DNA from 4 places in the Pseudoalteromonas sp. 68 DY56-GL68 genome. Region 2 is predicted to be linked to each of the others. Evidence: predicted binding sites of a transcription regulator. Region 2 holds the regulator's gene; each other region holds the start of a gene.
The links. The regulator sigma-54, encoded in region 2, starts transcription at its own class of promoters, with help from an activator protein. The targets are predictions, from matches to a motif close to GTTGGCACGNNNNTNGNNT.
Positions count from the first base shown of each region.

Region 1: the regulator sigma-54 is predicted to act here: its motif matches at 927-945, upstream of fliE (flagellar hook-basal body complex protein FliE).
Region 3: the regulator sigma-54 is predicted to act here: its motif matches at 1,052-1,070, upstream of NYF15_RS05955 (DUF3192 domain-containing protein).
Region 4: the regulator sigma-54 is predicted to act here: its motif matches at 769-787, upstream of flgB (flagellar basal body rod protein FlgB).

Region 1 covers NZ_JAOCZL010000020.1:183,073-185,280, forward strand. The annotation lists gene NYF15_RS12640 (sigma-54-dependent transcriptional regulator) at 1-815, shown strand, start outside; gene fliE (flagellar hook-basal body complex protein FliE) at 983-1,315, shown strand; gene fliF (flagellar basal-body MS-ring/collar protein FliF) at 1,336-2,208, shown strand, end outside.
Region 2 covers NZ_JAOCZL010000024.1:35,859-38,066, reverse strand. The annotation lists gene lptB (LPS export ABC transporter ATP-binding protein) at 1-370, shown strand, start outside; gene NYF15_RS19370 (RNA polymerase factor sigma-54) at 479-1,975, shown strand; gene hpf (ribosome hibernation promoting factor) at 2,002-2,208, shown strand, end outside.
Region 3 covers NZ_JAOCZL010000008.1:140,132-142,339, reverse strand. The annotation lists gene NYF15_RS05960 (diguanylate cyclase) at 1-600, shown strand, start outside; gene NYF15_RS05955 (DUF3192 domain-containing protein) at 629-1,012, opposite strand; gene NYF15_RS05950 (D-2-hydroxyacid dehydrogenase) at 1,170-2,114, opposite strand; gene zntR (Zn(2+)-responsive transcriptional regulator) at 2,200-2,208, shown strand, end outside.
Region 4 covers NZ_JAOCZL010000020.1:159,910-162,117, reverse strand. The annotation lists gene flgC (flagellar basal body rod protein FlgC) at 1-321, opposite strand, end outside; gene flgB (flagellar basal body rod protein FlgB) at 324-734, opposite strand; gene NYF15_RS12535 (protein-glutamate O-methyltransferase CheR) at 871-1,701, opposite strand; gene NYF15_RS12530 (chemotaxis protein) at 1,723-2,208, opposite strand, start outside.

The sequences.
Region 1 (2,208 bases), on a different contig from region 2:
TATTTGGTTACGAAAAAGGTGCTTTTACAGGCGCTATTCAAGCTTGCCCAGGTAAATTTGAACAGGCGCAAGGTGGCATCATTTTACTTGATGAAATCACTGAGATGGACTTAGGGCTTCAAGCAAAATTACTGCGTGTATTACAAGAGCGTGAAGTGGAGCGACTGGGTAGCCGTAAAACGATTGAACTTGATGTTCGTGTTTTGGCAACCAGCAACCGTGATTTAAAAGACGCTGTTAGTAACAATCTATTTAGAGAAGATTTATACTATCGTTTAAATGTATTCCCCCTAATGTGGCGGCCACTTGCTGAGCGCCCAGGTGACATTATTATTCTTGCTGAGCATTTGATTGAACGACACTGCTTGAAAAGCAAAGAGCCAATTGCACTGATTACAGAAGGCGCAAAGCAAAAGCTTTTAGCGCACACATGGCCTGGTAACGTTCGCGAGCTTGATAATGTTATTCAACGGGCACTCATTTTATGTGATGGCAACAGTATTCATGAGAATGATATTTTCATCGAAGAGTTGTTATCAACAAGTTCAGAGCTAACTCAGCCAGCTCCATCCCATAATGCCCCGATTTATCAAGAGCAGCCTGTAGAGCCTCAACTTGCGAGTATTCCTCAAGTGAACGAGCAAGGTAATTATAAAGACGAACTCAAAGATAAAGAGCATCGTATTATTTTAGAGACGCTAGCCAAATGCCAAGGTAAACGCAAAGAGGTTGCAGAGACTTTAGGAATTAGTCCTCGTACACTTAGGTATAAGTTGGCGCAAATGCGTGATCTTGGGATCGCATTACCAGCCTAATCCATATTTCTTCTTACACAAACAAGCTCACATTATCGTGAGCTTGTTTGCTGTCAAAACTCTGACAACAATAAATATATCAATAAATACTTGTTTTTATTGGTTTTTATTTATGGCACGCTTTGTGCATTTTACTTGATAAGTGAACTGCATCGTCAGAGAGTATTATGAAAATTCAAAACAGCGCATTATTTCAAGAAATGCAATCTATGGCTCTAGAAGCGGGCCGTAGCCAGTCAGTTAATAACTTACCAACACAAGCTCAGCCGACTTCATCAGCACAGTTTGGTGATTTACTTAGTAATGCGCTTGATAACGTTAATGGCCTACAACAAGACGCTAAGCAAAAAGTCACCGCATTAGAGATGGGAGATCGCAGTGTTTCCTTGGCAGAAGTGATGATAGCTTCGCAAAAGTCTTCAGTGGCTTTTGAGGCGACGGTACAAGTAAGAAACAAACTTGTTGAAGCATATAAAGACATTATGAACATGCCTGTTTAACTAGGTAGTGGAGAATTATTGTGGCGCAATCTAATCAATCAACTGATCTAGCCTTAGCAGGTGGTGGAGTCGATTCACCTGATACTGAGGAACAACAAGAGCAAAAGTCTGGATACTTAAGTGCCCTGAACGGTGTGGATGTACTTCGTCAGGTTACGTTAGTTATTGCACTGGCTATCTGTTTGGCAATTGCTATTTTTATTATTATTTGGGCTCGTCAGCCAGATATGCGACCGCTTGGTAAAATGCCAACGGAAGAGCTTATTCAAACTCTCGACTTCTTAGATGCTCAAAAGATTGATTATGAATTAGATGGTAATGTCATTTCGGTTGAAGAAGGTGAATACCAAAATATTAAGCTATTGATGGCTCGTGAAGGCCTTGAGCAAGCGCCAAGCTCAGGTACTGACATCATCATGCAAGATATGGGATTTGGTGTAAGCCAACGTCTTGAACGTGAACGTTTAAAACATGGCCGTGAGCAGCAGCTTGCGCGCACCATTGAAGAGCTAAAAAATGTAACTCGCGCCAAAGTACTTTTAGCTATTCCAAAAGAAAACGTGTTTGCTCGTCGTGAAAAACAGCCTTCTGCTACGGTGGTGCTAACACTGAAGCGTGGCCGCACACTCGATGGTGAAGAAGTTGACTCAGTGGTTGATATTATTGCGTCAGCTGTACAAGGGCTGTCACCTGAGCGCGTCACAGTTACCGATCAAAATGGCCGTTTACTTAACTCAGGCTCACAAAATTCACTGGCAGCTCGCTCACGTAAAGAGTATGAAATTGAGCGCAAACGCGAAGAAGAATATCTTAATAAAATCGATAGTATCCTTATTCCTGTTGTGGGGTTAGGCAACTACACAGCGCAAGTAGATTTGAATATGGACTTTAGT
Region 2 (2,208 bases):
TAACCTGCTTGATGAATTTAGTATTCAGCACATCCGAGATAGCCAAGGTATGGCGCTATCAGGAGGCGAGCGTCGCCGTGTTGAAATCGCGCGAGCATTAGCCGCAGATCCAAAATTTATTCTGCTAGATGAGCCTTTTGCTGGTGTTGATCCAATTTCAGTGTTAGATATAAAGAAAATTATAGAGCATTTGAAAAACCGTGGTATCGGTGTACTAATAACTGACCATAATGTTCGAGAAACCCTTGATGTTTGTGAAAAAGCCTACATTGTTTCTCATGGGGAGCTAATTGCATCAGGCACGCCTGAACACGTATTAGCAGACCAAACGGTACGCGATGTCTATCTAGGCGAGCAATTCAGGTTGTAACCAATACACCACCGACTAGAGCATCTGCTAGACTTACAATAATGACAACATATTGATATTTACTCAAAGTAGTATCAATCAATGATTTAAAAGGATTGTTAGGGATACATGAGGCAATCATTACAGCTGCGCATGGGCCAGCAACTTACAATGACTCCACAACTGCAACAAGCCATTCGCTTATTGCAGCTTAGTACATTGGATCTCCAGCAAGAAATACAAGAAGCGCTTGATAGTAATCCTCTGCTTGAAGTAGAAGAAGCGGATTATAATGAAGAAGCGATCGGTAAAAACGAACAAAAATCTGACTCTGATGATTCACAAGTCACAGCTACAGCAGAAGAAGCACCCAGTGAATACGAGCAAGAAAGCAGTGATGCACTCAATAAAGATACCGTCAGTGACGACCTAGCAATGGATGTCACATGGGATGAGTACATGAGTGCAGCCCCTTCAACCTCGTCAGGGCCAATGCCAGAAGATGAGTCTATTTACCAAGGTGCGTCAACCGAAACTCTCCATGAATACCTGATGTGGCAACTACAGTTGACTCCATTTAGTCCGACCGACGAAGCAATTGCTGTTGCTATAGTCGAAGCTATCGATGACTCAGGTATTTTAACTGTGAGTTGTGAGGATATTGTTGAAAGCTTTAATCAAAATGATGATGAAGAAGAAATAGAACTTGATGAAGTCGAAGCGGTCTTAAAAAGAATACAGCTATTTGATCCTGTCGGTATTGGTGCTCGCAGTTTACAAGAGTGCCTATGTATACAACTTCGTCAATTCGATGCAGATACACCTTATTTGGCTGAAACTAAAATGGTTTTATCTGAGCACATCGAATTATTAGCAAGTCGCGACTATCGTACTTTGATGAAAAAGACTAAGCTTAAAGAAAACGAGCTTAAAGAAGTGATGACGCTTATCCATAGCTTGAACCCTAAGCCCGCGGATAGCATCGTACGTGAAGAGTCTGAATACGTCATACCTGATGTATCGGTAAAAAAAGTTAAAGGTCGTTGGGTGGTTGAGCTAAACCCTGACTGTATGCCAAAGATCAGAGTAAACAGCCAGTATGCGGCTATGTCACGCTCTGTAAAATCAAGCAGTGACAGCCAGTTTATTCGCTCTCATCTGCAAGAAGCTAAGTGGTTTATTAAAAGCTTAGAGAGTCGGAATGATACTTTATTAAAAGTAACGAACTGTATTGTTCAACAACAACAGGCTTTCTTTGAACACGGCCCAGAGGCGATGAAGCCGATGGTGCTAAATGATGTCGCTGAAATGGTCGAAATGCATGAATCGACGATTTCACGGGTAACAACGCAAAAATATATGCATACCCCAAGGGGTATTTTTGAGTTGAAATATTTCTTCTCAAGCCACGTCAGCACAGAAAATGGTGGCGAGTGTTCATCAACGGCAATACGCGCTTTAATCAAAAAGCTTATTGCCGCAGAAAACTCAGCGAAGCCATTGAGTGACAGTAAGATTGCAGATATATTGGCTGAGCAAGGAATTAAAGTAGCTAGACGTACAATTGCAAAATACCGAGAGTCTCTAGCAATACCGCCGTCTAATCAGCGTAAAAGCTTGATTTAGACGTTTTACATAGAAGGAAAATGCTTATGCAACTAAACCTAACTGGTCGTCATGTAGAAATCACAGATTCATTAAAAGACTATGTAAACACCAAGTTTGCGAAACTAGAAAGGCATTTTGATCATATTAATAATGTTCATGTCATTCTAGATGTAGAAAAATTAAGTCAAAAAGCAGAAGCAACTTTACATGTAAACGGAGGCGAACTGTTTGCCTCTACAGAGCATCAAGAT
Region 3 (2,208 bases), on a different contig from region 2:
AGCGCTGCGATTGTTCGTGCCCGTGTTCGCAATCAGTTAATGATCAAACAAAAGAATGATCTACTCGAAATGTTGGCATCGATTGATGGTTTAACTGAAATTCCTAATCGACGTTACCTTGATGAAAACTTATCAAGGGAGTGGCGACGTTCAAGACGAGATCATACCCCTTTATCGGTTTTATTGATGGATGTTGATCACTTCAAGCGTTACAACGACTGTTATGGTCACCGTGCCGGTGATGATTGCCTTAAAAAAATAGCGCATGCACTTGTTGGCTCATGCGAGCGAGGGAGTGATTTTGTTGCCCGTTACGGTGGCGAAGAATTTGCAGCTGTGTTACCGAATACATCTGCAAAAGAGGCCATTGCATTTGCTAATAAATTACGTAACGTAGTTAATAAGTTGAATATTCCGCACAAGGCCTCTTTAAATTCAGAGTATGTAACAATAAGTATTGGTATTGCTACCACTGAATCAGGGCAAGTTTATGCTGAGCAAACACTTCTTGAAGAAGCCGATTTAGGTTTATATCAAGCCAAAGGGGCTGGGCGTGATCAAGTGGTATCGCGATTAGTATCGACGACAATGCAGGAGTAGGTTATTTGTCTACCCCTGCATAAAGTAATTAGCTATTGCTGAGTGATTTATAAATGGTGTCGCCCACACCAATTAATTTATCGTTTTTAAAGACCAAAGGAGTGCACTCATCTTTGGTCGTTTTGCTGTCTGAGTAGATGCTATGAGTGGCATAAAAAAGTACTTGGTATACACCGTCGTCCTGTTTAAGTAACTCTGTAAAGTTAGGTGTGCTTAGTTTGTTGAGTACCGTTTGGTAAGGCGTATCAAGTGCTAAGTTTGCAATGACTTCACGATTATTTTTGTGGTGTTTTTGCCAGCTTGTTGACGAGTCGCCTGCCCAGTGAGTTTCGGCTTCACCATCTGACACGGCAATGACACAACCCGTTAAAAAAGGTGCTGTTAGTGCGGCAATAAGAAGTGCTTTTTTCATTGTTATATCCCTTGTTTTATCGTTTCGTTTTTTCATATATAGCAATCCATTTGCCAATATTTTATTTTCTTTATAATCAATTGTTTAATTTATATTTGCGAGCTAGCTAAGTAATGTGGAACTCATTACTTAGCTTATTTGACTAAAAAATTGCTTTTTAGACCAGTCTATTACGTGCCTCACCTTGACTGAAGGCGTTGATGTTAAGTGCTATTTCAGCCACAAGTCGAGCAATTGATTCTTGACTAGCCCAAGCAATATGAGGTGTTAGGAGTAAGTTGTCACCTTGATAAATAGCAAGTGGGTTATTTTCTTCTGCTGGCTCTTTACTCAACACATCCACACCGGCACCCGCAATCACATTATTAGCAAGGGCGTTGACTAAATCAGCTTCGTTGATAATTCCCCCTCGTGCTGTATTTATTAGAATAGCTGTTGATTTCATCATATTGAGTTCTTTAGCTGCGATTTGGTCGCGAGTTTCATCGGTCAGCGGGCAATGAACACTGATTATATCTGCTGTTTTGATGGCCTCTTCAAAGCTAACACGCCCTTCGCGAGGAGCATGCCCTTTGCGCTCACTTATTATTACATTAACACCAAAAGCACGGCCTACATCAGCAACCGCTTTACCAAGTGAACCATAACCAATAATCGCAAGTGTTTTGCCTGACATGTCATTAAAACTGTAATCTAAACGACAGAACATAGGGCTTTGCTGCCATTTTCCAGATTGGCAATCTTGAATATAACGGTGCGTATTACCTAATAAGTTAGTGATAAGTGCAAATGTATGCTGTACCACAGAAGGGGTGGAGTAGCCTGCCACATTGGTGACAGCAATGTTGTGTGTTTTGGCTGCATCTAAATCAATGTTATTGGTGCCGGTTGCTGCAACACAAATTAGTTTTAGGTTGCTAAGCTGCGACATCGCTTTTTGATCAATAACAACCTTATTAGTAATGATAATATCGGCATCCTGACAACGAGAAACAACATCTTGTGGGTCTGTTAAATCATAGCAAGATAGCGTTCCTAAGTTTGCCAACGAATCTAATGAGGTATCTGCTAATGTGGCGGTATCAAGGATGGTAATATTCATGTGCTTTCCTTTTTTAATTTAATGCTTGACCTTAGGGTGTACTCCAAGGTTTATAGTACGTATAAGCTTTTAAATGGAGACGGTGATGAAAATA
Region 4 (2,208 bases), on a different contig from region 2:
TACGACGTTAACATTAGGCTTGTAGATATAACCGTTTTCATCTGCACTTGGATGATTCGGGTTATATTCAATTTGCAGAGGTTTGTCGCTCTCTACAATACCCAGTACTTTAACGCCAACAGAAGAGCCCTGAGGATTGCTTTGTGATGCTGACGCTTTTGTAAGCTCAGCGGCAAACACAGGGTGACGCGCTCGGTAAGTCTCATTTTGACTAGAGCTAATCGTATTTGCATTTGAGATATTACTCGCCGTGGTATTTAAACGCACATTTTGTGCACTCATACCCGTACCTGAAATATCAAAAACATTATATAAACTCATGATTAAGCTCCTTGACTACCGAGGGCTTTTTTAAGGCCTTTAATTTTACTACTCATAAATTGCAGGCTTGCCTGATACTCTAATGAGTTTTGTACATACAAGTTTCGTTCCACTTGTATATCAACAGAGTTACCATCACCTGTATCTGCTTGATTTGGCGTGCGAAACATTTCTGAGTTACCAACAAAACGACTACCACCCGCAAGGTGTTTCTCGTTTGTACGTACCATAGTGTTGCCGCTTTGTTGGTTGCTTTTTGCCGCTTTTAATGCAGATGCAAAATCCACATCTTTTGCCTTGTAGCCCGGCGTATCAGCATTAGCGATATTAGTCGCTAATAACTCAGCACGTTGTGAACGGATCAACATTGCATGGGGGTGAACACCGAATGCTTTATCAAAACTGATAGCCATAACCATCTCCAAAAATTTGACTCTGCATTGGACAATGCAAAAGACAAGCCAAAAATAAAGAGCCTATCAATAAGGTTATAACTAATTGAAAATAAATAAGATGTAGCAACCTAATAGTTAGGTTGCTAGAAGGGAATTATTTCTTCTGGTAGATGATACCTGGATTACAACGTACCATATCAAAGCTATCACTTAAGCCCGCCATTGACTCAGATGCGCCTAAAAATAAATAGCCTTTAGGGTTAAGTGCCTGAGCAAATTGCGCAATAATTTTTGCCTTAACCTCTGGTGAAAAGTAAATCAGTACATTGCGGCAAAAAATGATATCAAACTTGCCCATCAAGGCATAAGAATCTAATAAGTTGAGATGCCTAAAACTGACCATTTTTCTAATTGGATCAACCACCTGTGCCATACCATTGCCACTATCCTTAAAGAACTTTTGCCGCCTTTCCATAGATAAGCCTCGAGCGAGTGCAAGTGAGTCGTACTCTGCATTCTTACACATATCAAGCATGGTATTTGAAATATCAGTACCAATAATCTGCGCACCCATTTTTAAAACACCTGGCTGCTTAGATTGAAACTCGGCAACCGACATGGCTATTGAGTATGGTTCCTGACCAGAAGAACTTGCCGCAGACCAGATTTTCACCGGTCTATGCAAGTCTTTAAATTCAGGAAACAATTTAGTTTTAAGTAACTCAAAGGGGTATTGGTCACGGAACCAAAGCGTTTCGTTTGTCGTCATCGCATCAACAACTGCGGCACGTAACTGCCTCTCATGAGGACTTAGCGTTTTGCTCACAAGCTGTGATAACGATTCCACACTAAAGCGAGCCATCAATGGTGCGAGGCGACTTTTAACTAAATAAAGTTTGTTATCACCTAACACAATCCCACATTGTTGCTCTAAAAAAGAGCGAAATTGATCGTATTCGCTTTGTTGTAAGTGCTTATTTTCCAAAGTAATACCACCTATAAATTATTAATCACAGTGAACCCATTTTTTAACAGCTGTCGCTAATTCATCAGGGTTAAACTTTGCAATAAAATCATCCGCACCCACTTTTTCAATCATTGCTTGATTAAATACACCACTCAGTGATGTGTGTAAAATTACATGTAGCGGCGATAATTTTGGATCGGCTTTTATTTCTGCTGTTAGGGTATAGCCATCCATTTCTGGCATTTCAACATCAGATATCAGCAAACCAACGCGTTCGGTGATATTGTTTTGACAATCAAGTTCAGCAATTTCACGTAGCCTCAGTAATGCTTCTTTACCATTTTTAGCAAGCTCGGTTTGCACACCTAGTGGCTCAAGTGCACGCTTAACTTGATTTCTTGCCACCGCAGAATCATCAGCAATAAAGACGATGCGTTCACCTAAGTCTTTTTGAATTTCGCCCTCGCCCACGACCTCAGCACTGACCTCAGTATTAACAGGGCAGATCTCGTTAAGAATCTTTTC